One region of the Nocardioides sp. F233 genome, then DNA from elsewhere that is predicted to be linked to it. Evidence: riboswitches for the same ligand, from Rfam matches in the RefSeq annotation. Region 1 holds a riboswitch; the other holds the start of a gene.
The links. A riboswitch is a leader RNA that binds a small molecule or an ion and turns the genes downstream of it on or off. The one in region 1 is predicted to bind cobalamin.
Positions count from the first base shown of each region.

Region 2: linked by a shared signal. The riboswitch ahead of ACZYRU_RS11595 (nitrite reductase) and the one ahead of ACZYRU_RS00140 (FecCD family ABC transporter permease) in region 1 are both predicted to bind cobalamin.

Region 1 is NZ_JBVASH010000001.1:18,995-33,116, reverse strand. It holds gene ACZYRU_RS00185 (M43 family zinc metalloprotease) at 1-98, shown strand, start outside; gene ACZYRU_RS00180 (carboxymuconolactone decarboxylase family protein) at 142-735, shown strand; gene ACZYRU_RS00175 (RNA polymerase sigma-70 factor) at 732-1,619, shown strand; gene ACZYRU_RS00170 (cysteine hydrolase family protein) at 1,621-2,211, opposite strand; gene ACZYRU_RS00165 (helix-turn-helix domain-containing protein) at 2,319-3,299, shown strand; gene ACZYRU_RS00160 (enoyl-CoA hydratase-related protein) at 3,265-4,011, opposite strand; gene ACZYRU_RS00155 (CoA transferase subunit B) at 4,008-4,658, opposite strand; gene ACZYRU_RS00150 (CoA transferase subunit A) at 4,660-5,364, opposite strand; gene ACZYRU_RS00145 (IclR family transcriptional regulator) at 5,469-6,218, shown strand; cobalamin riboswitch at 6,264-6,446, shown strand; gene ACZYRU_RS00140 (FecCD family ABC transporter permease) at 6,537-7,553, shown strand; gene ACZYRU_RS00135 (ABC transporter ATP-binding protein) at 7,550-8,368, shown strand; gene ACZYRU_RS00130 (ABC transporter substrate-binding protein) at 8,365-9,363, shown strand; gene ACZYRU_RS00125 (PepSY-associated TM helix domain-containing protein) at 9,509-10,783, shown strand; gene ACZYRU_RS00120 (hypothetical protein) at 10,780-11,127, shown strand; gene ACZYRU_RS00115 (hypothetical protein) at 11,124-11,525, shown strand; gene ACZYRU_RS00110 (IclR family transcriptional regulator) at 11,443-12,231, opposite strand; gene ACZYRU_RS00105 (ferredoxin) at 12,350-12,571, shown strand; gene ACZYRU_RS00100 (NAD(P)/FAD-dependent oxidoreductase) at 12,564-13,742, shown strand; gene chrA (chromate efflux transporter) at 13,768-14,122, shown strand, end outside.
Region 2 is NZ_JBVASH010000003.1:43,537-57,658, forward strand. It holds gene bluB (5,6-dimethylbenzimidazole synthase) at 1-217, opposite strand, end outside; gene ACZYRU_RS11570 (VWA domain-containing protein) at 214-2,148, opposite strand; gene cobM (precorrin-4 C(11)-methyltransferase) at 2,145-2,903, opposite strand; gene cbiE (precorrin-6y C5,15-methyltransferase (decarboxylating) subunit CbiE) at 2,900-4,084, opposite strand; gene cobJ (precorrin-3B C(17)-methyltransferase) at 4,072-5,634, opposite strand; gene ACZYRU_RS11590 (precorrin-8X methylmutase) at 5,631-6,296, opposite strand; gene ACZYRU_RS11595 (nitrite reductase) at 6,293-7,093, opposite strand; cobalamin riboswitch at 7,193-7,361, opposite strand; gene ACZYRU_RS11600 (Nif3-like dinuclear metal center hexameric protein) at 7,395-8,516, shown strand; gene ACZYRU_RS11605 (zinc ribbon domain-containing protein) at 8,513-9,256, shown strand; gene ACZYRU_RS11610 (bifunctional RNase H/acid phosphatase) at 9,253-10,422, shown strand; gene ACZYRU_RS11615 (hypothetical protein) at 10,462-11,505, opposite strand; gene yaaA (peroxide stress protein YaaA) at 11,639-12,418, opposite strand; gene ACZYRU_RS11625 (RNB domain-containing ribonuclease) at 12,443-13,876, shown strand; gene cobU (bifunctional adenosylcobinamide kinase/adenosylcobinamide-phosphate guanylyltransferase) at 13,885-14,122, shown strand, end outside.

The sequences.
Region 1 (14,122 bases):
TCATGGACTACACGCAGGACTCCTGCATGAACATGTTCACTTCAGGCCAGGCCCAGCGGATGAGCGACGCCTGGGTGGCCTTCCGCGCGAAGCCGTAGCAATCGCCTGTCACACCTGGCGGTCGGCCGGTGTCTTGATGGCATGACCACTTCAGGAACCCGCGTCCCCGCCGCCCCCGTCACCGGCCTCTACGGAGCACTGGTGAGGAAGTTCGCCACGAAGATGTTCGGCTCGATGCCGGAGTCGATCGGCGTGCTGTGGCACCACCAGCCCGCACTCAAGGCGAGCATGTCCTACGGCCAGAAGCTGCAGAAGTGGGACGAGTGCGACGAGACCCTCAAGACCTACGCCCACATGGCCGTCGCCTCGCTCGTCGGCTGCTCGTGGTGCCTCGACTTCAACTACTTCATGGCCCGCGACAAGGGGCTCGACGTCGACAAGGCGCGCGAGGTCCCGAACTGGCGGGCCGCGACTGTCTTCTCGACCCTGGAGCGCCAGGTGATGGAGTACGCCGAGGCGGCCAGCCAGACGCCGCCGACGGTCACCGACGAGATGGTCGAGCCGCTGCTCGCCGCGCTCGGCCCGGCCGGCCTGATCGAGCTCACCAGCGTGATCGGGTTCGCGAACCTGACCACCCGGTCCAACACCGCGCTCGGCATCGAGTCCGAGGGCTTCGCCGCGGCCTGCGGCATGAAGCCGCTCGCCGAGCGACCCACCGTAGGCTCGCCCGCATGACCTCTCGGGACTCCGATCCCTTCGTCGCCCACCGCAACCTGCTCTTCACGGTCGCCTACGAGATGCTCGGCTCCGCGGCCGATGCCGAGGACGTCGTGCAGGAGACCTGGCTGCGGTGGGCCGAGGTGGACCAGGCGCAGGTGCAGGAGCCGCGTGCGTACCTGGTCCGGATCGTCACCCGCCAGGCCCTCAACCGGCTGCGCACCCTGAGCCGGCGACGCGAGGACTACGTCGGCGAGTGGCTCCCCGAGCCGCTGCTCACCACGCCCGACGTCGCCGAGGACGTCGAGCTCGCCGACAGCGTGTCGATGGCGATGCTCACCGTCCTCGAGACGCTGGGGCCGACCGAGCGGGCGGTGTTCGTGCTGCGCGAGGTGTTCGACCTGCCGTACGACGAGATCGCGACCGCCGTCGGCAAGACCTCGGCCGCGGTCCGGCAGATCGCCACCCGGGCCCGCAACCACGTGGCCGCCCGGCGGCCGCGGGTCGACGTCGACCGGAGCGAGCAGCAGGCCGTCGTCGAGAGCTTCCTCGCCGCGGTGCAGGGCGGCGACCTCCAGACGCTGCTCGACTCGCTGGCTCCCGACGTCGTGCTGCTGGCCGACCACGGCGGCGTCGCCCAGGCGATCCGCAAGCCGCTGCACGGCTCCGAGCCGGTCGCCCGGCTGCTGGCGAACTTCGCGACCTTCGCACCCGACGGCGTCATCGAGCCGGTGTGGATCAACGGCTCGCTCGGCGCCCGGATCGACGCCCGCGGCGAGGTCACCGCGATCAGCCTGGAGGTCGAGGACGGCCGGATCTCGAAGATCCTCGTGGTCCGCAACCCGGCCAAGCTGACCTCCCTCACCGAGGAGTTCGTGCTGAGCCGCGAGGCCGGCGAGTAGGTCAGCCGAGGTCGGCGACCGAGCCCACGACCGTGCCGTAGACGTCGCCGATGGTGGCCAGCGCCGCGGCGTGCAGCTGGGCGGCGGGGACGTCGCCGGCGGCGCTCGGCAGCGAGCGGGTGGCGCAGGCGTCGGCGACCACGGTGACGTCGTACCCGCGCAGGAGCGCGCCCTCGGAGGTGAACGTGACGCACATGTGGGTCATGAAGCCGGCGAGGACGACCTGCTGGTTGCCGGCCGCCTCGAGGAGCTCGGCCAGCTCGGTGCCGTGGAAGGAGTTGGGGGCGCCCTTGGTGACCACGGCCTCGCCCTCGACCGGGCGCACCTTGTCGTGGATCGCGCCGATCTCGGCGGAGGTGTCGTACAGGTTGCCGGGGCCGTCGTCGTGCTGGACGTGGACGACGGTCGCGCCGGCGGCGCGGGCCTTGCCGAGCAGGTCGGCGGCCCGGTCGAGCGCGGCATCCCAGCCCTCCAGCTCCATCGCGCCGGTCGTGTAGGTGTTCTGGTAGTCGATGAGGACCACCGTCGCGTCGGCGAGGGTGGCGGGCGCGTCGTCGGCGCCGCCGAGGGTGCGGAGCGGGGTCGAGGTCATGGGGGTTTCCTTTCCACGGGTGTCGGTGCTTCCATGGTGGCTGACCCGAATCCGTCCCAACAGGTCGAATCGGGTCGCCTGACATCGACATCGGCCGGAGGTACGTCGTGACGCAGCCACGGGTGGCCGTGATCGCGGTGGACGGGATCAGCCCGTTCCACCTGTCGGTGCCGTCCCTGGTGTGGGGCGCCGAGCAGCCGGTCGGCGAGATGGCGCCGTGGCCGATCGAGCTGGCTGCGGTGCACCCGGGTCCGTTGCGGACCTCGGGCGGCTACGCGATCACCGTCGAGCACGGTCTCGACGCGTTGGAACGCGCGGACATCGTCGTGATGCCGTGGTGGGACGACCCCGAGCAGCCCGCACCCGAGCCGATCCTCGAGGCGCTGCGCGCGGCCCACGACCGTGGCGCGCAGGTCGTCGGGCTCTGCCTCGGCGTGTTCGTGCTCGCCGACGCCGGCCTGCTCGACGGCCGCGCCGCGACCACCCACTGGCAGTGGGCCGACACCTTCCGCCGCCGGTTCCCCGCCGTCGAGCTGCGCCCCGAGACGCTGTACGTCGACGAGGGCTCGGTCATCACCGGCGCCGGTGCGACGGCGGGCGTCGACACCTGCCTGTACGTCCTGGCCCAGCGCGCCGGGCAGTCGACCGCCACCAGGGTCGCGCGCCGGATCGTCGCCGCTCCGCACCGCGCCGGCGGCCAGGCGCAGTACATCGAGACGCCCGTGCCCGAGGCCTCCGACGACGCCGTCGCCCGCGCCATGGCGTGGGCGGCCGGCGCCCTCGACACCCCGCTCGGCATCGACGCGCTCGCCGGCCGGGCGTGCATGAGCCGCAGCGCCTTCACCCGTGCGTTCCGGGCACGCACCGGATCGAGCGTGCACCCGTGGCTGGTCGCCCAGCGGGTCGCCCGCGCCCGGGACCTGCTGGAGACGACCGGTCTGGGGGTCGACGAGGTCGCCCGCCGCGTCGGATTCGGTACGGCGGCCCGGCTGCGGACCCACTTCACCGCCGCGCTCGGCGTGACGCCGACCCGCTACCGCTCGGACTTCGCGCTCACCTCAGGAATGCGGCGAGGTGCCGTCGGCTGACATCCGAGGCGAACAGCTCGGCCGAGAGCGCGACCATGTCCTCGAGCCGGTCGTCGAGGTACATCAGCGCGTCGGCGTTCAGCAGCCGCTTCGTCGCCTCCAGCCCCTGCCGCTCGCACGCCGTCAGCCCGGCGACGAGGTCGTCGACCGTGGCGTCGAGCCGGTCCGGTGCCACCGCATGGGTGATCAGCCCGCTGTCGAGCGCGGTGCGGGCGTCGAAGGTCTCGGCCGTGAGGAAGGTGGTGCCGGCGACCCGGGCGTTCATCCGCGGCAGCACGCTGAGCGAGATGACCGCGGGCGTGAGGCCGAGGCGGGCCTCGGTGAAGGCGTAGCTGACGTCGTCGCTGGCCACCGCGAGGTCGCAGGCCGCGACGATGCCGAGGCCGCCGGCCCGGACCGGGCCGTGGATCCGGGCGAGCACCGGGAGGGGGTGGGCCAGGATCGCGCGCAGCAGGCCGGCGAGGCGCTGCGCGGACACCTCCATCCCCTCCCGGTGAGCCTCGGCCAGGTCGGCGCCGGCGCAGAACGCGCGACCCTCGGCCCGCAGCACCACCGCCAGGACGTCGTCCTCGGCCGCCCGGTGCAGCGCAGTCCGCAGCTCCTCGAGGAGCTGGGCGGACAGCGCGTTGCGGTTGCGGTCCGAGTCGAGGGTGACGACCGCGTGCGGCCAACCCTCGGTCTCGACCCGCGCGTAGTGGACGACCGCGGTCACGACGCGGGGTCGGGAACCGGGTCGAGGACCGGCGCGCCGGTCAGCTCGCGGACCTTCCCGATGTCCATGCCGGGCGCGACGTCCACGAGCACGAGGCCCTCGGGCGTCACGTCGAGCACGGCGAGGTCGGTGATGATCCGGTCGACCACGCCCGCGCCGGTGAGCGGGAGCGTGCAGGACTCGACGATCTTCGGGGTGCCGTCCTTGGCGACGTGGTCGGTGATCACGACGACGCGGCGGGTGCCGGCGACCAGGTCCATCGCGCCGCCCATGCCCTTGACCAGCTTGCCGGGGACGGTCCAGTTGGCGAGGTCGCCGTTGCCGGCGACCTGCAGCGCACCGAGGATCGCGATGTCGACGTGCCCGCCGCGGATCATCGCGAAGCTGGTCGCGGAGTCGAAGAAGGACGCACCCGGCGCGGTCGTGACCGTCTGCTTGCCTGCGTTGATCAGGTCGGCGTCCTCCTCGCCCTCGTAGGGGAACGGGCCCATGCCGAGCAGGCCGTTCTCGCTCTGCAGCAGCACGTTGACGCCCGGCGGCAGGTGGTCGGCCACCAGGGTGGGGATGCCGATGCCGAGGTTGACGTAGTCGCCGTCGTTCAGCTCGCGGGCGGCGATGCTCGCCATCTCGTCGCGACTCCAGGCCATGTCAGGCTCCGATCTTCTGGCGCACGACGCGCTGCTCGATGTCCTTGGGCCGGTCGCTCGCCTGCACGGTCACGTTGACGAAGATGCCCGGCGTGATCACCTCGTCCGGGTCGAGGAAGCCGTCGAGGACGTGCTCGGCCTCGGCGATGCAGACCCGGCCGCTCATCGCGACCAGCGGGTTGAAGTTGCGGGCGGTCATCCGGTAGCGCAGGTTGCCCTCGGCGTCCGCGGTGTGGGCGTGGACCAGGGCCAGGTCGGCGACGATGCCGCGCTCGAGCACGAAGGTCTCGCCGTCGAACACCTCGTGCGGCTTGCCCTCCGCGACCTCGGTGCCGACGCCGGTGCGCGTGTAGAACCCGGCGATGCCGGAGCCGCCGGCGCGCAACCGCTCGGCGAGCGTGCCCTGCGGGCAGAACTCGACCTCGAGCGCGCCGTCGAGGTACTGCTGCGCGAACAGCTTGTTCTCCCCGACGTACGACGCGATCACCTTCGCGACCTGGTTGTTCTCCAGCAGCACGCCGAGACCCTTGCCGTCGACGCCCATGTTGTTGGACACGATGGTCAGGTCGCGCACGCCGCTGTCGCGCACCGCCTCGATCAGGTCGCGCGGGATGCCGCACAGGCCGAAGCCACCCACCGCGATCGTCATGCCGTCCCGGACCCGCTCGGCCACCGCCGTGCGGGCGTCGTCCACCAGCTTCCTCATGCCTGCCATCACCGCCGACCGGCGCCGGTCGCGTCAACGAAGTGACCGGTGCGCGGATGCCGCCGGCCGCTGGCGTCCACTGAGTGGACGCGTAGGATCGTGCCGTGGAACGTGCGCCCGGTGTGGTCGAGAAGGTCGCCGCCCTGCTCCGCACCCTCTCCACTGCCGAGTCCGGTACGACGACCACCGCGCTCGCCGCCGCCACCGACCAACCCCGCGCGACCACCCACCGGTTGCTCGAGTCGCTCGCCGCCGAGGGCCTGGCCGACCGCGACCCGCAGACCGGGCGCTGGTTCCTCGGCCCGGAGACCTACGTGCTCGGCATGGCCGCCGCCACCCGCTACGACCTCACCAACGAGGCCCGGACGAGCGTCCTCCGGTTGGCGAAGGAGACCGGCGAGAGCGCCTTCTTCTCCGTGCGCCGCGGCGACGAGACCGTCGTGCTGTTGCGCGAGGACGGCGACTTCCCGATCCGTTCCTACGTCCTCTACGAGAGCGCCCGCTTCCCCCTCGGCGTCGTCTCGGCCGGCATCGCGATCCTCGCCCACCTGCCCGACCGGGAGATCGACGCCTTCCTCGCCCGGGTCGACCTCACCGCCGAGTGGGGCGAGCAGCACTCGGCGGCGGCGATCGGCAAGCGGCTGGCCGCGACCCGTCGTACCGGCTGGTCCGTCAACCCCGGCCAGGTCGTCGAGGGCTCGTGGGGCATGGCCGCCGCGGTGTTCGACAAGGCCGGGCGCCCGGAGTGGGCGCTGACGCTGACCGGTGTCGAGCAGCGGTTCCGGCGCGACCGGCAGCCGGTGCTCGGCAAGCTGTTGCTCGAGGAGGCGCACCGGCTCTCGCGGCTGGCGTGACCCGTCCGACACCCCCCGGCCTTGTCGGCCCTTGACCGGGGTGCGTAGATTCCGCTTCGAGCCAGTCACACCCCCCGGGGTGAGGGAATCCGGTGAGAATCCGGAACTGTCGCGCAGCGGTGAGGGCGACGGGCGAGGCACGAAGCCACTGGGCCGCACGCTGGCCTGGGAAGGCGCCTCGTCCGATTGACCCCGAGTCCGAAGACCTGCTGGCTCGATGTGTCCACCGAGCTTCGCGACTTGAGCTCCCGGCCCGACAGGTCTTCGATGCACAACCTCGATGCGGTGGAGCGTCGACCCGACGCACGCCGCCTCCCCGTGGCGGCCTGCATCGCCGTCCTGGTGACGGCCGCGGTCGTCACCGTGGTCCTCTCGACCGCCTTCGGCGCCGAGCCGCTGCCCGTCGGGGTGGTCGTCGACACGCTCGCGGCGCGGTTCTCGGCAGCCCCGGTCGACCCGGCGTACGACGCCATCGTCTGGGACATCCGGCTGCCCCGGACCCTGCTCGCTCTGGTCGTCGGCGCCGGACTGGCTCTTGCGGGCACCGGCATCCAGACCCTGGTGCGCAACCCCCTGGCGGACCCGTACCTGCTCGGGGTGTCCGCGGGAGCCAGCGTGGGCGCCACCGCGGTGATCACGACCGGCGTGCTCGCCGGTGCGGGGCTGTGGGCGCTGTCCCTCGGCGCCCTGGTCGGCGCGCTGCTCGCGTCGGTCCTGGTCTTCGGCATCGCGATGCTGCAGGGCGGCCTGACCCCGCTCCGCCTGGTGCTGACCGGCACCGTCCTGTCCGCGGCGTTCTCCTCGATGGCCAGCTTCCTGGTGTTCCGCAGCGCCGAGCCGCAGGCCGCCCAGTCCGTGCTGTTCTGGCTGCTGGGCTCGGTGTCGGGCGCGACGTGGCAGCAGCTGTGGCTGCCGGCGATCGCGGTGGTCGTGAGCTTCGTGCTGCTCCTCGCGGCCAGCGGCTGGCTGGACGCCCTCGCGGTCGGGCCGGACACCGCCGCGGCACTCGGCGTACCGGTCGCCCGCCTGCGGATCGGCCTGTTCGCGCTGCTCGCCGTGCTGGTCGGCGTCCTCGTCGCGGTCGCCGGCGGGATCGGCTTCGTCGGCCTGGTCGTGCCTCACCTGGCCCGGATGACGGTCGGGCCGCGGCACCGGGTCGCGCTCCCCGTCAGCGCACTGGCCGGTGCCGTCTTCCTGGTCTGGGTCGACATCGCCGCCCGGGTGGCGGTGCGGCCGACCGAGATCCCGCTCAGCGTGGTCACCGGCCTGATCGGCGCCCCCGTCTTCCTGGTGCTGCTCGGACGGCGCCGCTACCGGTTCGGGGGCGACGAGTGAGCCTCCTCGACTCCACCACCCGCACCTCCGTCCCGGCGTTGAGCGCCCACGGCCTGACCTGCGCGATCGGGCGGCGGACCGTGCTGCGCGACGTCGACCTCGCCGTGGTGCCGGGCGAGGTGCTCGGGCTGATCGGGGCCAACGGGACCGGCAAGTCCACACTGCTGCGGACCCTGGCCGGCGTCCGGTCCCCGGCTGCCGGTGAGGTGCGGGTCGGTGACCGGTCGCTGGCGCGCCTGCGACCCCAGGAGCGGGCGCGCCGGATCGGGTACGTGGCCCAGGAGGAGGCGGCACCGTCCGACCTGCTGGTCGCCGAGCTGGTCGCGCTCGGCCGGGTGCCCCACCGCGGCGCCTGGGGTGGGCTCTGCGCGGACGACCGGGCCGCCGTACGCAACGCCCTGCGGCTCGTCGACCTCGAGTACGCCGCCGCCCAGCCGCTGGACCGGCTCTCCGGTGGCGAGCGGCGTCGGGCCGTGCTCGCGCGGGGCCTGGCGCAGGAGGCGCCGCTGCTGCTCCTCGACGAGCCGACGAACCACCTCGACATCGGCCACCGGCTGGCCCTGATGCGGCTGATCCGCGGCCTGGGCCGGACGGTCGTGCTCGCCCTGCACGACCTCGACCTCGCCGCCACCTTCTGCGACCGGATCGCGGTGCTCCACGACGGGCGGCTGGTCGCCACCGGCGAGCCCGACGACGTCCTCACCCCGACCGTGCTCCACGACGCCTTCGGCGTCCTGGCGACCCGGGTCACCCACCCCCTCACCGGCCGGACGCACCTGCTGTTCAGCCACGACGAAAGCGAGACCCACCCGTGAACCTGCGCTCGTACGGCGTCCTCGCCGCCGCAGCCGTCCTCGTCCTCACCGGCTGCTCGGCCGGGGCCGAGGAGGCGCCGAAGCGTGCCTCGGCCCCGATCACGAACTGCGGCCAGCAGGTCGACTTCCCCACCCCGGCCCGGCGGCTGTTCGTCAACGACTCGAACCTGATCTCGATGGTCCTGGCGCTCGGTGCCGAGGACCAGGTCGCGGCGGTGTCGAGCATCGGGCGCGACGAGGAGGTGCTGACCGAGCACTACGGCGACGCGGTGGCGGGACTGAACCAGGTGTCCGACGACTACCCGAGCCTGGAGACCGTGGTCGCCGCCCGCCCCGACGTGATGGTCGCCGGCTGGAGCTACGGGTACGACGAGACGAAGCAGCTCACCCCCGACAGCCTCGCCGAGCGCGACATCGCGGCGTACGTGCTCACCGAGTCCTGCCGCCAGGCCGGAACCAGCGCCCGCGGCATCGTCGACCCGTGGACCGCGCTGCGTGACGACCTCTCGAACCTCGGCGCGATCACCGGCCACGAGGACCGCGCCGCGCAGGTGGTGGCCGACGTCGACCAGCGCCTCGCGGCCCTCTCCGCCGCCCCGCAGGCGGAGGAACCGCCCGTGGTCTTCGTCTTCGACAGCGGCGAGAAGGCGGTCTACACCTCCGGCGCCTTCGGCGCGCCGCAGGCGATCATCGAGTCGGGTGGCGGCGTGAACGCGATGGCGCAGGTGCGGGACACGTGGACCGAGGTCTCCTGGGAGAAGCTCGCGACCTCGCAACCGGATGCGTTCGCCTTCGTCGACTACCCCGGCCAGACCTTCGAGCAGAAGGTCGCGGTGCTGAGGGCCAACCCCGCCACGAGGGACCTGCCCGCCGTGAAGGAGGGCCGCTTCATCAACCTGCCCTACGCGTTGTGGACCAGCGGGCCGCTGAACGTCGATGCAGCGGAGCAGGTGCGGTCCGCGCTGGAGGGCTGGGGCCTGGTCCCCGGCCGCTGAGCGCGCCCCGCTCCGCCCGAGGGTCGCGTCCACAACGTCTGCAATCCCAGACGGGATCCGTGTCCCGGCCACAGACCCGGAGGCCCCGTCACGCCTAACTTTGCCGACGAGGAAGACGCCGGCCGAGGCGTCGAAGGGGGTCACGATGGCACAGGACACCGAGCAGCCGACGGTGGCAGCCGAGCAGGCGCGGCCGAAGCCGCGCAAGCAGGGGCTCCGGATCAGGCTCGCCGCGGTGCACCGCTGGACGTCGCTGGTGGTCTCCGCCTTCCTGGTCGTGCTGATGGCCGCCGGCGTCCCGCTGCTGTACGGCGCGGAGAGCTTCCGGGCACGCAACGCCGACATGTACCAGCCGACCCACTCGGCACACCCGATCACCGCGCAGCAGGCGCTCGAGGTGGTCCGGGACGCGCACCCCGACTTCACCGCCGGCAACGTCGTCTCCGACAGCGGCATCTACGTGGTGGCCGACCAGCGCCTCAACCTGGCGTACGGCGTCGACCCGGGCACCGGGAAGATCACCGGCTCCGGCCACTACTACGGCGGGTTCCAGGGCTTCGTCGAGAACCTGCACGCCTTCGGCCTCTCCAGTCCGCGCTACCCCGGCTACCTCCCGTTCATGGCCACCTCGATGCCGAGCTTCGGCATCTCCGCACTGGAGGGCAAGACCCTCGGCGACTCGCTGATCGGCCTGCTCGGCGTCGCGCTGGTGCTGCTCGCGCTGTCCGGGCTCTACCTGTGGTGGCCCGGTCTGCGCCGGATCTCGAGCGGCTTCCGGTTCCGCCGCGGCAAGTCCCGCTACATCACCCACCGCGAGCTGCACAAGGTCGTCGGCATCATCGCGCTGCCCTTCCTGCTGATGTGGGGCCTGACCGGCGCGGCCGCCAAGTACCCGGCGATCGAGCAGGGCCTGCTGGCCGTCACCGGCGGCGACACCGGCCAGGTCAAGGCGCTCAACTGGGACTTCGCCAGCGAGCCGACGGACGGCGCCACCGAGATCGGCCTCGACGAGGCCGCGAAGGCCGCGCTGACCCAGGTCGACGGGCGGATCAGCAACCACACGCTGCCGGACCCGAGCGACCCCGCGTCGGCGTACCTCTTCGAGATCTCCGAGCCCGACTGGGACCCCTACGACGGCACGATGCTCGCCGGCAACGACTGGGTGTACGTCGACAAGTACGACCCGACGCACACCAAGGTCGTGTGGAGCGGGCACGACGCCCCGGTCCAGAACCGGGTCTACGAGGAGCTGCTCTACCCGAGCCACTTCGGCTGGTACCTGAACGGCTGGGTGCGGCTGGTCTGGGCCGTGTTCGGCCTGGCTCCGCTGCTCCTGCTCACGACCGGCCTGACCAGCTGGGCGATCCGGCACCGCCGCAAGAAGGCCCGCGAGGCCGCGCGGGCCACGGCCACCGCGTGACCACCACCTCGATCGCCGCCGGCACCGTGCTCTTCGCGCTCGGTGCCGGTGGCGCGTGCACCCTCGCCGCGGCCACCGGCCGTGGCCTCTCGCGCGACCTCGGCCTGGTCCTCGGCGCGCTGGAGCTGGCGATCCTGGCCCTGGTGCTGGTCCACGCCGTCGACCTCGCCGGCGACGACCGGCCGGTCGAGGCCAAGCAGGTCGCCTACCTGCTGGCCGGGGCGCTGCTGCTGCCCGCGCTGGTCCTCGGCACCGGCGCGACCGGGCGCTCCCGCGCCCTCACCGCGGGCATCGGCTGCCTCGCGACCGTCGTCCTCGCGCTGCGGATCGAGGCGATCTCATGATCCTCGCCCGCGCCCTCTACCTGCTCTTCGCCGTCGCCGCGGGCGGCCGCTCGCTCGTCGAATGGCTGGACGACCCGGGCCACGCGCCCCTCTCCCACGCCCTGTCGACGCTGGCGTTCTGCTGCTACCTCGCGGGGTACGTCGCCACCAGCCCGCGCCGCGCCGGGCAGCGCCGCCGCCTGATCGGCCTCCTCGCGGGCGTCGAGCTCGCCGGCGTCCTCGCCGTCGGGACGCTCAGCCTCACTGCGCCCGGGCTGTTCCCGGACCCGACCGTGTGGTCGGCGTACGGCGCCGGCTACGCGTTCGTGCCGCTGGTCATCCCGGTCGTGCTGCTCGGGTGGCTGCACCGCTCGCGCGCCGTCCCATCCGCCGCCCCAGCTCTCGCGCCGTCCGCGTGACCTCGCCGGCGAGCGCCTCGACGCTGTCCGGCGCCACCGCACCGATCGGGTAGGTCACCGCGACACAGGCGACCGGGTACTCCTGCGAGTCGATGACCGCGACCGCCACCGACGCCAGGCCGTCGGCGACCTCGCCGACCTCGGTCGCGTAGCCGCGCGCCCGGACGTGGCGCAGCTCCTCGCGGACCGCGCTGAGCCGGGACTGGCCGGCGCCGCGGTCGAGCCCGGGCAGGGCGGTGAGGCTGGCGCGCAGCTGCTCGGGGGTGAGCATCGCGAGCATGGCCCGGCCGCTCGCCGTACGCACGGCGGGGAGGCGGACGCCCACCTCGGTGAGCAGGTGCGGGCCGCCCGGCACCTTGTCCTCGAGGACGTAGACGACATCGCGGCCGTGCAGCACCGTCATGTGCACGCTGAACCCGACCCGCTCCTTGAGCGCCGCCACCGGCGTGCGCGCGATCCGCTGCAGCGGGACCTGGCGCAGGTAGCCCGCGCCGAGGTCGTACGCCGCCGGGCCGAGCCCGAAGCGCCGGTCCTCCGGGTAGGACATGACGAAGCCCTGGGCCTCCATCGTGGCCAGCAGCTGGTACGTCGTCGAGCGCGGCACCCCCACCTCGGCGGCCAGCACCGCGGCCGTCACGGGGCTCGGCTGACCCGCCAGGAAGCGCAGCATGGCCATCGCGTTCGCGGCTGCCGGGACCTCTCGCACGCCTCGCACGCTAGTCCTCGTCTCGTCGCCGGGGAACGCGTCTCAACGTCTGCAATCCCAGACGGGGAGGCCGCCGGCGGCGTAGCGACGGTACCGGCCGGTGCGGTGCCATGGACACATGAGATTCGTCGTCGACCTGCGCGCCTGCCAGGACCACGGGCACTGCGCCTTCACGTCCTCGTCCTTCCCGCTCGACAAGCGCGGGAAGCTCGGACTGCGCAGGGGCGGCCTCGACGAGTTCCGCTCCGAGCCGCTGCCGGACGCGATGCGCGACGAGCTCGAGGAGGCCATGTTCGCGTGCCCCGCGCAGGCGATCGAGCTCGTCGGCGACGATGCCTGACCGGGGGTCTGACCGAGGGCCTGACCGGCCGCGGTACGTCGCGGTCGTCGGCGCCGGACTCGCCGCGCTCCGGGCCGTCGAGGCGCTGCTGCGCTCCGGCCTGGACTGCCGGATCACGGTGCTGGGCGACGAGCCGCACCCGCCGTACTCCCGCCCGCCGCTGTCGAAGGACCTGCTGGCCGGACCGCTCGAGCCGGCGTCGTTCACGCTGCCGGACTCCGAGCACGTGCAGTGGCGCACGTCGACCCGCGTCGTCGGGGCAGACCTGGCTTCACGCCGGCTGACGCTCCCGGACGGTGAGACCGTCGACTACGACGGGCTCGTCGTCGCGACCGGCGTCCGCGCCCGCCGGCTCCCGCTGCCCGGCCCGGCACCGCTGACCCTGCGCACCCTCGAGGACGCCGCGCTCCTGCGCGAGCGTGCGACCGGCGCGCGGACCGCGCTGGTCGTCGGTGGCGGGGTCCTCGGCTGCGAGCTCGCCTCGATGCTCACCGACGCCGGGGTCGCGGTCCAGGTCGTCGTCGGTCCCGACGAGGTCCCGATGCAGTCGGTCCTCGGCACGTCCCTGGCCGGCGAGCTGCGCCGACGCCACGAGGAGCGCGGCACCGTCTTCCACACCGGCAGTGCGGTCCTCGGCTACTCGGCCTCCGGCGCCTGGCTGTCCGACGGGACCGAGGTGCGGGCCGACCTCGTCGTCGAGACCGTCGGCTCGGTCCCCAGCACCGACTGGCTCGGCGGCAACGACCTCGACCTGACCGACGGGCTGCTCTGCGACGAGCACCTGGCCGTGGTCGGCACCGCGCGGGTCGTGGGCTGCGGCGACGTCGTCCGCTTCCCCTCGCGGCGGTACGGCGGGCGCCTGGTCCGCGTCGAGCACTGGGCGTTCGCCTCCGAGTCGGGCCGGCACGCCGGCCGCACCCTTGCCGCGCAGCTCGGGGCGCCGGCGGCGGCGGCCGCTCCGTTCGACCCGCTGCCGACGTTCTGGACCGACCAGCTCGGCGTACGCCTGCAGGGGCTGGGCCTGCCCGGGCTCGGCACCCGGGACCACCGGGTCCTCGACGGGCAGCTGAGCGAGGCCCCGGTCCTCGGCTACCACCACCAGGACGCCTTGGTCGGTGTCGTGCTCCTCAACCGGCCGGAGGTCGTGGGCAGCTACCGCGCGCTGCTCTGAGGGCCTGGTGTGGGACATTGCTGCCATGTCCGGCGCGCGGCCCGATCCGCTCCACCCGACCGGTGGCGACGTCATCCCGCTGCGGGAAGCGACCAGGGCGTGGTTCCAGATCTCGCTGCAGACCTTCGGGGGCCCGGCCGGCCAGATCGCGGTGATGCAGCACAAGCTGGTCGACGAGAAGCGGTGGATCGGCCAGAAGCGCTTCCTGCACGCGCTCAACTTCTGCATGCTGCTGCCGGGGCCCGAGGCCCAGCAGCTGGCGATCTACACCGGCTGGCTCCTCAACGGGATCCGCGGCGGCCTGATCGCGGGAGGCCTGTTCGTGCTCCCCGGGATGCTCGCGCTGCTCGTGCTGTCGGGGATCTACGTCGGGTACGGCG
Region 2 (14,122 bases), on a different contig from region 1:
GCTCGGTGGCGACGTGGTCGCGGAAGGTACGCCGCAGCGCGGGATCGCGCACGAGCACGAAGTCCCACGGCTGCGTCATGCCCACGCTCGGAGCGCGGTGCGCTGCCTCGAGGACCCGGTGCAGGACGTCGTCGGGCACGGGGGAGCCGGTGAACTCGGCTCGGACGTCGCGGCGGCGCTCGATGACGTCGTACAGGTCCGTGGTCGTGGCGGTCATGCCGCTCTCCGGGTGACGTCGACCAGGGCCTCGGCGCTGACCTCACCGATCGGGACGTGCTCCGCGCCGAGGTGCTCGGCCAGCGTGGCGGCCAGGCCCATCCGCATCGGGCCGGACTCGCAGTCGACGACCACGCTGGCGATCCCGGCCTCGGCCAGCAGGCCCGCGGCCATCCGCGACCGGACCACCGCGTCGGCGCCCGCGGTCGCACGGCCGTCGGTCACGACGACGAGCAGGGCCCGGCGCTGCGGATCGCGGGTGCGCTCGACGGCGAGCAGGTGCGCTGCCTCGAGGAGCCCCTCGGCGAGCGGCGTACGGCCTCCGGACGGCAGGTCCTCGAGTCGCTGCGCCGCCGCGTCGACCGAGTGCGTCGGCGGCAGCGCCACCTCGGCCTCGGCGCCGCGGAAGGTGACCAGGCCGACCTTGTCGCGGCGCTGGTAGGCGTCGAGGAGCAGGCTCAGCACGGCGGTCTTCACCTGCTCCATGCGGCGCCGCGCGGCCATCGACCCCGAGGCGTCGACGCAGAAGAGCACGAGGTTCGACTCCCGCCCCTCGCGTACGGCGACCCGCAGGTCGGTCGGCTCCAGCAGCAGCCGGCCCTCGGTCCGCCCGCGCGCGACCTGGTGCCGCACCGCCGCCCGGATGGTCTCGGTCAGGTGGATCGCCCCACCGCTCCCGGTCGGGGTGGTGGCGCCGATCCGGCGGCCGTTGCTGGTACGGGCACGACTGCGGCGGCCGGCGGTCCCGGCACCGACGCCGCGGACGGTCAGCAGCCGGGTGCGGTACGCCGACCCGCTCGCCGCGACGTTGCTCGGCGCGCTGCCCGTTCCCTCGCCGCCGGTCGGTGGGGCGCTGTCGGGTGCGGGCGCGTCGACCGGGTCGCCGTCGCTGTCGTCGGCGGCGCCGTCACCGTCGGGCGCGGGACCCGGGGGCTCGGGCTCGTCGTCGGGACCGTCCGGGCCCTCCGGCTCGGGCGGCAGGTCCTCGTCGCCGAGCACCTGGTCGAGCAGGTCCTCGTCCATCCCGGGCGCGTCGAACGGCTTGCGGCGCCGCCGGTGCGGCAGGGCGAGCCGGGCCGCGACCCGGATGTCGTCGAGCGTCACCTGCGACCGGCCGGACCAGGCCGCGTGGGCGACCGCCGTACGGGCAGTGACGATGTCCGCGCGCAGACCGTCGACGTCGAAGGCCGCGCAGACCTCGGCGATCTTGAGCAGCCCGGCATCGGTCAGCCGGATCTCGCCGACCAGCGCCCGCGCCGACGCGATCCGCGACTGCAGTGCGGCCTCCGCGGCGGCGTAGCGGGCGGCGAACCCGGCCGGGTCGGCGTCGTACGCCATCCGGCGGCGGACCACCTCCGCCCGTAGCGCCGGGTCCCGCGGTGCGGCGACCTCGACCGTCAGGCCGAACCGGTCGAGCAGCTGCGGGCGCAGCTCGCCCTCCTCGGGGTTCATCGTGCCGACCAGCACGAACCGCGCCTCGTGCGTCATCGAGACCCCGTCGCGCTCGACGGTCGCGCGACCCATCGCCGCTGCGTCGAGGAGCAGGTCGACGAGGTGGTCGTGGAGCAGGTTGACCTCGTCGACGTACAGGATCCCGCGGTGCGCCTTGGCCAGCAGGCCGGGCTCGTACTCGGCCCTGCCCTCCGCCAGCGCGCTCTCGAGGTTGATCGACCCGGTCACCCGGTCCTCGGTCGCGCCGATCGGCAGCTCCACCAGCGGGACCGGCCGGTCCTCGACAGGTGGGAGCACGGCGGCCAGCGCGCGCACGATCGTCGACTTGGCGGTGCCCTTCTCGCCGCGCACGAGCACGCCGCCGACCTCGGGGGCGATGGTCGTGAGGATCAGGGCGAGGGCCATCGGGTCCGGTCCGTCGGGACCGTCGGCCCCGACCACGGCACTGAACGGGAAGTGGTGGACCTTGGGGGAGCTCATCTCAGGCGCTCCTTCCGGGCGACGCGTTCGGGGGAGTAGAGGTACGACTCGGCGTCGGACGCGGACGCGAGCGCCGGACCGACCAGGATCACGGCGGCCTGCCGCAGGCCGGCGTCCTCGACCAGCTCGGCGACGGTGCCGACGGTTCCGCGCAGCACCTGCTCCTCGGGCTGCGAGGCGCGCGAGACGACCGCGACCGGGCAGTCCACGCCGTAGTGCGGTGCCAGCTCGGCCATCAACGTGCGCGTGCGGGTGATCGCGAGGTGCAGCACGAGCGTCGCGCCCGTCGCTGCGTACGCCGCCAGCGACTCGCGCTCCGGCATCGCGGTCGAGCGCGCCTGTGTCCGGGTCAGCACCACCGACTGCGCAACCAGGGGCACCGTCAGCTCGCGACCGACGATCGCGGCCGCGGCGGCGTACGCCGGCACGCCGGGCGTCACGTCCCACGGCACCCCGGCCGCGTCGAGACGTCGGGTCTGCTCGTGCAGCGCCGAGTAGAGCGAGGGGTCGCCCGACGTCAGCCGTACGACGTCGCGCCCGGCGACGTGTGCCTCCACCATCACGGCGGTGATCCGGTCGAGGTCCAGGTCCTGGGTGTCGACCCGGTCCGCGCGCTCGCGGCAGTGGGAGAGGACCTCGGCATCGATGTAGGTTCCCGGGTAGAGCACGACGTCCGCCGTGCTGAGCAAGGTCGCTGCACGGAGGGTGATCAGGTCGGCCGCGCCGGGGCCGGCGCCGACGAAGTGCACGGTCATCGCGTTGCTCCCTTGGTCCAGGCCCACTGCACGACGGCCCTGGCCGGCGTCCAGCCGGTGAACCGCCCGCCCAGCGGGGTGACGTGCTCGACGGCGAGCCGGGTCAGCTCGCCGCCGTAGGTGTGGAAGGCGTCGACGAGCAGCCGCTCGGTCTCCAGGGTCACGCCGTGCGCGACGAGCCGCCCGCCGGGCGCGAGGGCGTCGCGGCACAGCTCGAGCAGGCCGTCCGCGGTCGCGCCGCCGCCGACGAAGACCGCGTCGGGCGTGGGCAGCCCGGCGAGGGCGTCGGGGGCGCGTCCGGTGACGACCTCGAGGCGGGGTACGCCGAGCCGGCTCGCGTTGCGGCCGATCCGGGCCGCGCGCTCCTCGTCGGCCTCGACCGCGGTGGCCGTGGTGAGCGAGTGCGCGCGCAGCCACTCGATCGCGACCGAGCCGGCGCCGGCACCGACGTCCCAGAGCCGGTCGCCGGGCCGCGGGGCGAGCCGGGCGAGGGCGCTGGCGCGGACATCGCGCTTGGTGAGCTGGCCGTCGTGCTCGAACGCGTCGTCGGGGAGCCCGGTCGCCCAGGACGCCGGGCCGGCGCCGGCGACCTCGAGGGCGAGGACGTGCAGCCGCGGGACCGGGCAGGGGTACACGGCGTGGGTCTCCGTGCCGCCCAGGTCGCCGAGGACGTGGATCGTGGTGGTGCCGAAGCCGGCGTCCGCCAGCAGCGCAGCGACTGCGGCGGGCGTGGTCTCGTCGGAGGACAGCACGAGCAGCCGGCGCCCGGGGGCGAGCTCGCGACGCAGCGCGTCGACGTCGCGGCCGACCAGCGTCACGACCGCGGACTCCTCGGCGGACCAGCCCATCCGCGCCCGGGCGAGCGAGACCGAGGACACGGCGGGGACGACGTCGACCGCGTCGGGGCCGAGCAGCCGGATGAGCGTCGTACCGATGCCGGAGACCAGCGGGTCGCCGGACGCCAGCGCCACGATCCTGCGTCCCTCGTGCTCCTCCAGGACGCCGGGCAGTGCCGACAGCGGGCGCGGCCAGGGGCGGCGTACCTGACCGGGGACGGCGGGGACCAGGTCGAGGTGGCGCTCGCCGCCGAGCAGCACCTCGGCGTTGCCGACCAGGGTGCGGGCGGTCGGCGGGAGGTGGCCGTCGGCGCCGATGCCGACGACGGTGATCACTCGACCCACCGGGGAGTCCAGACCGTGCCGTTGGGCTCCACGCGGGTGGCGGACGCGCCGATGATCAGCAGGCACTTCATGTCGATGCTGTCGGTGTCGAGCAGGCCGAGCGTGGTGACGGTCAGCGACTCCTCGGCGCGCCCGACGTCGCGGCCGACGACCACGACGGTGTCGGGGGAGCGGTGCTCCAGCAGGATCTTCTGCATCTCCACGACCTGGTCGCGCCGCGACCGGGACGCCGGGTTGTAGACGCCCAGCACCAGGTCGGCCTCGGCGATGGCGCGCAGCCGTCGCTCGACGACCGGCCACGGCTTGAGCCGGTCGGACAGGCTCATGACCGCGAAGTCGGCGCCGATCGGCGCGCCCGCGCGGGCGGCGACCGCCTGGACGGCGCTGACGCCCGGCAGCACCCGGACCGGGACGGTCGCGTGCTCGGGGTGCTCCGGGTCGGCAGCGGCCTCGAAGACCGCGGCCGCCATGCCGAACACGCCCGCGTCACCGCCGGAGACGACGGCGACCCGCTCGCCCCGCAGGGCCAGGTCGAGTGCGAACCGGGCCCGGTCGACCTCGACCGTGTTGCCCGACGCGTGCCGCTGGAGGCCGGGGCGCTGCGGCACCCGGTTGACGTACGGCGCGTAGCCGACCACGTGCTCCACCCCGGCCAGCACCGCGCTCGCCTCCGGCGTGAGCCAGCCGTCCGGGCCGGGGCCGAGACCGACGACGAGGAGCTCCGCGGTTTGCGGTTTGGTCCCAAACCGCATGTTTTCGGGCTCGGAACGTGCGGTTTGGGACCAAACCGCACGCCCCCGCATCCGCTCAGCGGAAGCCGGCCGAGCCGAGTCGCCGGGGACCACGATGAGCGAGAAGTACGGCACCGAGTCGGCGTCGACCTCGGCGACGGGCAGCCAGCGCTCCTCGGGCTGGGAGGCGCGCTCGACGTACAACGCGCCCTCGAGTCGTCCCGCGGCGGCCAGGGCGGACCGGACGGCAGGGAAGGTCCGGCCGAGCTTCATGATCACCGCGCCGTCGGTGTCGGCGAGGCGGCGGGCGAGCTCGGGCTCGGGCAGGGTGCCGGGCAGCACGGTGAGCACGTCGGTCTGCCGGACCAGCGGGGCCGGGACCGTCGCGGTGGCGGCGGCGAAGGCCGGGATGCCGGGGACGACCTCGACGGGGAACCGGTCGCGGAACCGGTCGACGAGGTACATCGACGAGCCGTAGAACAGCGGGTCACCCTCGGCGAGCAGGACGACGTCGCGGCCGGCGTCGAGGTGGACGGCGAGCCGGGCCTCGCACTCGTCGTAGAAGGCGGCCAGCGCGCCGACGTACCCGCCCGGGTGGTCGGTGGTCCCGGTGGTGACCGGGTAGCGCAGCTCCTCCTCGATCGCGTCGGCCGGGATCAGGTCGGCGGCGATGCGGCGGGCGTGCGACTCCTTGCGGACGCCGGCGTGGAAGGCGACGACGGGGGCCGCGCCGATCAGCCGCTCGGCCTTGCGGGTGATCAGCTCGGGGTCGCCGGGGCCGATGCCGACGACGGAGAAGCTGCCGGTGGTCGTGGTCACTCCGCCTCCTGGGCCAGTGCGTTGACGGCGGACGACGCCATCGCCGAGCCGCCGCGGCGGCCGCGGACGGTGACGAAAGGGATGTCGATGCCGTGCTCGTCGGCGAAGGCTGCGAGCGCGTCCTTGGACTCGGCGGCACCGATGAAGCCCACCGGGCAGCCGACGATCGCGGCCGGCCGCGGGCCACCGGCGAGGATCAGCTCGAGCAGGTGGAAGAGCGCGGTCGGGGCGTTGCCGATGGCGACCACTGCGCCGTCGAGCAGCGGCTCCCAGAGCGAGACCGCGGCCGCCGTACGCGTCGTCGACCACTCCTTCGCCAGGGCCGGGACCCGCTCGTCGGTGAGGAAGCAGTGCACCGGGTTGTCGGCGGGCAGCCGGCCGGCGGTGATGCCCATCGCGACCATCCGGGCATCGCACAGGATCGGCGCGCCCGCGTCGAGCGCCGCACGGGCCGCCGGGACCAGCCGCGGGTGGATGACCAGGTCCCGCACGAGGTCGGTCTGCCCGCTGCCGTGGATCATCCGTACGGCGACCTTCTCGGCCTCGGCCGGGACCCGGGACAGGTCCGACTCGCGGCGGATGGTCGCGAAGGAGTCGACGTAGATCGCCGGTCCGTCGGCGATGTAGTCGTACCGGCGCGGGGGAGCGGTGAGCTCGGTCATGCGTCCTCCTCGGGGACGAGCACGCCCTGCCAGGGCGTCACGATCACGGTTGGTGCGGTCCAGGCCGCGATGGTGGTCAGGTCCAGCCCGTCGTCGGGTACGGCGACGTGCTGGCCGCCTGCGACCGGGCCGAGGGGGAGCGGCCCGGTCGCGACGGTGGCGCCGGGGGCCGCGGCCCGGGCAGCGGCGAGGGGAAGGCCGAGCTCGGGCACGTGCCAGGGCGCGTCCGGCCCGGTCCCGCGGGCAGCCAGGAACGCCCGGGCCAGCGCGGCCAGCGCGGCGGCCGCACCGGTCAGGGCGACCACCTCGCCCCACTGCCCGCCGACGCGGAGCTGGGCGGCGGTGTCGTCGAGAGCGACCAGGCCGAGGTCGAGGTGCTTGTCGGCGAGGTCGCCACGGCCGTCGTCGAGCGTGAACAGGAACCGGCCGGGCAGAGCGGCGAGCTCGGCGTCGGCCAGCAGCAGCGCGTCGAGGGCGGCGAGCACCGGGCGAAGGTCGGCCCGGCCGCCGGCGAGGCCGGTCTGGGGCGAGACCAGCACGTTGCGGACCCGGTCGTGGGTGCGCGAGGGCAGCAGCCCGGTGGCCTCCAGCGCCGCCAGCGCGGCGTCCTCGAGGAGGCCGTCAGGAGACAGGGGCATGGCCCGGACCTGCAGGTTGGCCCGCCCGGTGACCCGGACCCGGCCGTCGCCGTACGCCTCCGCGACCTCGGCCAGCGCCCGCAGGGCAGCGATCGGCACTCGTCCGCCGGGCACCCGGATCCGCACCAGGCCGCCGTCGTCGGCAGGCCAGGGGTGCACGACACCGGGGCACCGATCGGGTCGGCTCCGCGCAGTCTGCGCCATGGTGGTCCTTCGAGGCCGGGGCTCCTCGCGATCGCCCCTCATCGACCTCGCGACGGGTGGCCGCAAGGGCCAGCAGGTCTTCGGACTCGGGATCTCCCGGCTCGGAGCGTCTTCCCAGACCCCTGGAGGTCCAGTGACATCGTGCTCCGGCCGTCACCCACACCGCTGCGCGTCAGTCCCGGACTCGCACCGGGTTCCCTTCGCTGGCCCCCGCACCATAGCAAGCCCGGGCCTCGGGACCACTAGCCTGACCGCCATGCCTTCCCTCAAGGACGTCGTCGACCTGGTCCACGGCTGGTACCCGCCTGCGACCGCCGACAGCTGGGACGCCGTCGGCCTCGTGTACGGCGACCCCGAGCAGCCCGTGAAGAGGATCCTGCTGGCCGTCGACCCCACCCCGGAGGTCGCCGCGGAGGCGGCCGAGTGGAAGGCCGACCTGCTGCTCGTCCACCACCCGCTCTTCCTCAAGGGCGTCCACGGCGTCGCGGCGACCACGCCGAAGGGCCGGACCCTGCACACGCTGGCGAAGGCCGACTGCGCACTGCTCACCGCCCACACCAACGCCGACCAGGCCGTCGGCGGCGTGTCCGAGGCGTTCGCGGTCGCGCTCGGGCTCAAGGACCTGCTCCCGATCATCCCGGCGCCGAGCGAGCCGCTCGACAAGCTCACCGTCTGCGTCCCGGCCGACGCCGCCGCACCCGTCCGGGCCGCCGTCGCCGAGGCCGGCGCCGGCCAGATCGGCGACTACGACTTCGCCTCGTTCACCAGTGCGCCGGGCGAGGGCCGGTTCCGCCCGCTGGACGGCGCGACGCCGATGATCGGCACCGTCGGCGAACTGGAGACCGTCGAGGAGGTCAGGATCGAGGTCGTCCTGCCGCGGGCGCGCCGCGCCGCCGTCGTCCGCGCGATGCTGACGGCGCATCCCTACGAGGAGCCGGCGTACGACGTCGTCGAGGTCGCCGACCCGCAGCTGGTGGACGTCGGGACCGGCCGGATCGGCAGCGTCGAGCCGACCACGCTGGCCGGCTTCGCCGAGGTGGTGGCCGCGGCGCTGCCGCCGACCGAGCACGGCGTGCGGGTGGCCGGCGACCCCCAGCGCCCGGTCAGGCGGGTCGCGGTCTGCGGGGGCGCGGGAGACTTCCTGCTCGACCGGCTCGCGACCTCCGACGCCGACGTCTACGTGACCAGCGACCTGCGCCACCACCCGGCCGCGGAGTTCCTCGAGAAGGGCGGTCCAGCACTGGTCGACGTGGCCCACTGGGCCGCCGAGTGGACCTGGCTCCCGGTGGTCGACCAGCTGCTCCGCGAGGCGCTCGGCGACGCGGTCGAGACCCGGGTGAGTGCGATCTCCACCGATCCTTGGACAATGCACCTGTGAACGCCGATCCCGCCGCCCAGCTCCGCCTGCTCGACCTGCAGGCCCTCGACTCCCAGGTCGACCAGCTGCGCCACCAGCGCAACAACCCGGCCGAGGCCGCGGAGATCAAGGACCTGCTCGGAAAGCGGGTCGACGTCGACGGCCGGCTGCGCGACCAGCGCATCGTCGTCGACGACCTCGCGGTCGCGCAGGCGAAGGCCGACGCCGACGTGGAGCAGGTCAAGGCCCGTCGTACTCGCGACCGCGACCGGATGGACTCCGGCGCCATCGCCGACCCCAAGGCGCTCGAGCGGATGCAGCACGAGCTCGAGTCGCTGGAGCGCCGGATCTCGACGCTCGAGGACGAGGAGCTCGAGGTGATGGAGCAGCTCGAGGAGGCGCAGTCCGCCCTCGCCGAGCTCACCTCCGCCATCGAGGACCTCGACGGCAGGCTCGGCACCCTGACCACCGCGCGCGACGAGAAGGTCGCCGGGCTCGACGCCGAGATCGCCTCGGTCGCCGGCGGCCGTGACGCCATCGTCGCCACGATCCCCGAGGACCTGCTCGCGCTCTACGAGAAGCTGCGCGCCAGCAAGGGCGGTGTCGGCGTCGGCGCGCTGCGCGCCCGCCAGTGCAGCGGCTGCCAGCTCACCCTCGACGCCGGCGAGATCGCCGAGATCCGCGCCTCGCCCGCCGAGACCGTGCTGCGCCACGAGGAGTGCCAGCGAATCCTGGTCCGCACCTCCGAGAGCGGCCTGTGACCTCTCGGGTCGTCGAGAGGGTCGTCGTCGAGGCCGACGGCGGCTCGCGCGGCAACCCCGGGCCGGCGGCGTACGGCGCCGTGCTGCGCGACGCGGCCACCGGCGCCGTGATCGCCGAGGACGCCCGCACCATCGGGCGGGCCACCAACAACGTCGCGGAGTACTCCGGCCTGGTCGCCGGGCTCGCGCTCGCCGTCGCGCACGCACCCGGTGCCGTCGTCGAGGTGCGGATGGACTCCAAGCTCGTCGTCGAGCAGATGTCGGGGCGGTGGAAGATCAAGCACCCCGACATGGCGGTGCTCGCGGCCGAGGCGCGTGACCTCGCGCCCGCCGGTACGACGTACACCTGGGTGCCGCGCGCCCAGAACTCCCACGCCGACCGGCTCGCCAACGAGGCGCTCGACGGCAAGCGCTCGGGCGTCAGCGTCCCCGGTGACGGCGTGGCCGACGAGCCGGAGTCCGCGATCGAGGAGGCCGAGTCGCCGTCCTTCGGTCCCGGCCGGGCGACCACGATCGTGCTGGTGCGTCACGGCGTCACCCCGCACACCACCGGGCGTCGCTTCTCGGGTGGGCTCGGCGGCGACAACCCGCCGCTCTCGGAGGAGGGCCGCGCCCAGGCCGCCGAGGTCGCCGCGTGGCTCACCGAGCTCAAGGACAGCGTCGACGTCGTGGTGGCCTCGCCGGTGCGTCGTACCCGGGAGACCGCCGACATCGTCGCCGCCGCCCTCGGCCTCGCGGTCGAGGAGGAGCCGGCATTCGCCGAGATGGAGTTCGGCGAGTGGGACGGGCTCAGCTTCACCGAGGTCGCCGAGCGGGACCGGGAGCGCCTCGACGCCTGGTTCGCCGACATGTCCTCTCCGCCGCCTGGTGGTGAGTCGTTCGTGACCGTCCAGGAGCGTGTCCTGGCCGGACTGGCCCGCCTGCTCGAGACCCACGCCGGCCGGACCGTCGTCCTGGTCAGCCACGTCACGCCGATCAAGACCCTCGTCGCGCACGCCCTCGACGCCCCGCTGGAGACGCTGTTCCGGATGGAGCTCGCGCCCGCCGCCGTGTCGGTCCTGGCGTTCTACGCCGACCCGCGCACCGGCGAGCAGAAGGGCTCGATGCGGTTCTTCAACGCGCTCGCGCCCGGTCGTCGTACGTTGCGCGACACCGGCCGCTGGTAGGACGCCTTCTCCCGTCGTACCGGACGAAATGGTCGCGAATCATGCGATATCACGACCGTTTTGTCCGGTACGACGACCGAGCCAGCGTTCACGGTCGGCCGGGCCGAGGGCACGTCGACGTGCCACGGTCGAGGTGTCCACCCACCACCAGGGCTGCTCGACGGTCCACGCCCGGGACGGGGTACGGCGACCGGCCCGGTCGTAGGCACCGTCGAGCCGCTGGAGGAACCGCCGTTCCTCGCCGCGCCCCGCCATCATGGTCACGACCTCGATGCCGAGACGACGGCTGAGCTCGTCACGGTCCAGGTCCCTGCTGCGCCGGGGGCCGGTGTCGTGCACGTGTCCGTCGTACTCACCGGCGACGCCGGCCTCGAGGTCGAGCAGGTCGGGCGTGAACAGGTGGTTGCCGACCAGGTCGAAGACCGGTCGGTTGCACAGCAGCGGACGGCCACGCTGCCGCTGCCAGAACCGTCGCATCACGACCTCCATCGGTGACCAGGCGTTCTCGTCGGCGACGTCCAACGCGGCCTCGAGCTGCACCTTGCCGGGCCTGCTCACCAGGCTGGCGGCATAGGTCCGGAGCTCGGCGATGCTGACGAGGTCGTCGTACGCAGCCATCTCGATGGCGCGGAGGGCGTCGATCTCGCCATCGGCCACCCGCGCCTCGTAGCTGACCGAGCGCACCGGGATCGTGATCGGCAGGCCGTCGACCACGGTCACGTCGCGCTCGTACAGCCAGTCCTCGGAGACCACGATGCCGTCTCGTCGGCGCAGGGCGTGACGGTCTCCGACGGCAACCGGCACCGGCAACCGGGTGCCGTCGGCGGCGAGTCCGTCGAACCAGCGCGCGCCGAGCCAGTGCAGCGCAGCCCACCCGGTGGCCGCGCCTCCCTCCGGCAGGCCGGCGACGGCGTCGACGATCCGCTGCGCGGTGGTGTCAGCGGTGCCGACAGGCCGGTACAGCGCAGGCGCCACCCTGGTCCAGGACGGGCCGCGAGCCTGGCCACGGGTGGGGCCGGTCCGCCCACTCGGGTCTGTTCGCGACGGCAGGACCAGGCCGGGGCGGCTCAGGTGCAGATCCATGGCTCAGAGGATCCGCCGAACCTCCGACGGGTGGGATCGCTCATCCACAGGGGTCCCGTCGTACCGGACGAAATGGTCGTGGATCAGGCGATTTCACGACCATTTCGTCCGGTACGACGGGAAACCCGGCCCCTCAGAGCTCGCTGACGACCACGTCGAGCTGGGTGCCCGTCTTGCCGGGAGCGCCCACCTCGACGGTCCAGCCCAGGTCCCGCAGCGCGTCGGCGAAGGCGGCCGGGCTGCGCGGGTCGGCGCCGTCCTCGAGCAGCGCCCGGACGATCCGGCCCTTGGTGGCCTTGTTGAAGTGGCTGACCACCTTGCGGGTGCCGTTGTGCTCGTGGAGCACGCGCACGGTCGCCACGCGCTTGGCGAGGTCGGGGCCGGGCTTCCAGAAGTTCGCGTACATCCCCGAGCGCAGGTCCACCAGCAGCCCGCGGCCCAGCGCCTCGGTCATCACCGCCGGCAGCGCCTCGCGCCACACCGCGGCCACCGGACCGAGGCCGGGCAGGGACGCGTCGCCGGAGAGCCGGTACGACGGGATCCGGTCCCCGAGCCGCACCATGCCGAACAGGCTCGACGCGACCGCCAGCCGCGAGGTCGCCCGCCGCTTCGCTCCGGCGGAGAGCGACGCGACGTCGAGGGCGTCGTACAGGACACCGGTGTAGATCCGGTCCGCCCGTGCCGTGGGCGCGTCCGGCAGTCCCGCGTTGCGCTCGACGAGGTCGGCCTGGCCTGCCGACAGGCCGAGCACCTCGGCCGCCTTGGCCGGATCCTCGCGGCACAGCGTGACCAGGGCGTCGAGCACCCCGCGGCGCGCGTCGGTCAGCGCGGGGGAGGACAGCGAGGGGAGGTCGAGCGGCTGGCCCCGCCGGGGGACCGCCTTGCCCTCGCTCGGCGGCAACAGGATCAGCACGGGCGCAACGATAAGGTCACCGACATGCCGAGCAATCTCGTGGTCCGGGTCAGGGCGAGCTCCCCCGAGATCCAGGCGGGTCTGGCCGCGATCGCGAAGGAGCTCGACCTCCCCGGCGAGTTCCCCGCCGAGGTGACCGCGGCCGCCGAGCTGGCCGCGGCCGACGTCGTGCTGCCCGAGCTGGACCGCACGGAGCTGCCGTTCATCACCATCGACCCCGCCGGCTCGATGGACCTCGACCAGGCGGTGCACATCGCGCGTGACGGCGACGGCTTCGTCGTCCACTACGCGATCGCCGACGTCGCCGCCTTCGTGACGCCCGGCGACCCGGTCGACGTGGAGGCCAACAAGCGCGGCGAGACGCTGTACGGCGCCGGCACGCGGATCCCGCTGCACCCGCCCGCCCTGTCGGAGGGCGCGGCGTCGCTGCTGCCCGACGAGGTCCGGCCGGCGCTGCTGTGGACGATCCGGCTCGACGCGGCGGGTGCGCAGGCCGACGTACGCGTGGAGCGGGCCCGGGTGCGCTCGACCGCCCGGTGGTCGTACGTCGACGCCCAGAAGGCGCTCGACGCCGGCACCGCCGGCGAGGTGCTCGAGCTGCTCCGCGAGGTCGGGACGCTGCGCGAGCAGCAGGAGGTCGCGCGCGGCGGCATCTCGCTGCCGCTGCCCGAGCAGGAGGTCGACGATGCCGACGGCGGGTTCCGACTGGTGTTCCGCGAGCAGCTGCCCGTCGAGCAGTGGAACGCGCAGATCTCGCTGCTGACCGGCATGGGCGCCGCGTCGCTGATGGTCGGCGCGCAGGTCGGGATGCTGCGGACCCTGCCGCCGGCCGACCCGCGCGACGTCGCCCGGCTGCGCCGGGTCGCCAAGGGCCTGCGGATCACGTGGCCCAAGGACATGGACTACCCGGCGTTCGTGCGCTCGCTCGACCCGTTGGTCTCCCAGCACCAGGCGATGGTCGTCGCGTGCACGCGGCTGCTGCGCGGCAGTGGGTACGCCGCCTTCGACGGCGAGCTGCCGGAGCAGACCCGCCACTCCGCGATCGCCGCCGAGTACGCCCACGTCACCGCGCCGCTGCGCCGCCTCGGCGACCGGTACGCCGGCGAGGTCTGTCTCGCGATCTGCGCCGGCACGCCCGTCCCCGACTGGGTGGCCGCGGCTCTGCCCGGCCTGCCGAAGATCCTGCAGGACTCCGCCCGCCGGGCCGGCTCCTACGAGCGGGCGGTCCTCGACCTGATCGAGGCCGCGGTGCTCGCCGACCGGGTCGGCCAGCAATTCGCCGGTGTCGTCACCAGCGTCCGTGACGACGAGGCGACCTCCGGCGTCGTCGTGCTCGCCGAGGTCGGGGTCGAGGCCCCGGTCACCTCCGCCACGCCGCTGCCGCTGGGCGAGGACGTCACCGTCACGCTCGCCACCGCCGACCTCGCGGCCCGCAAGGTCGCCTTCACGCTGCCGTGAGCCCAGCCGTGAGCCCTGCCGTGAAGGTCCTGGTCACCGGTGGCGTGAGGTCCGGAAAGTCCCGCCACGCCGAGTCCCTGCTCGCGGCCGCCCCGAGCGTCACCTACGTCGCTGCCGGCCCCGTGTACGACGACGCCGACTGGGCCGCCCGGATCGCCGCCCACCGGTCCAGGCGTCCCGACACCTGGTCGACCGAGGAGACCCGCGACGTGGCCGGTGTGCTTGCGACCGCTGGCGAACCGGTCC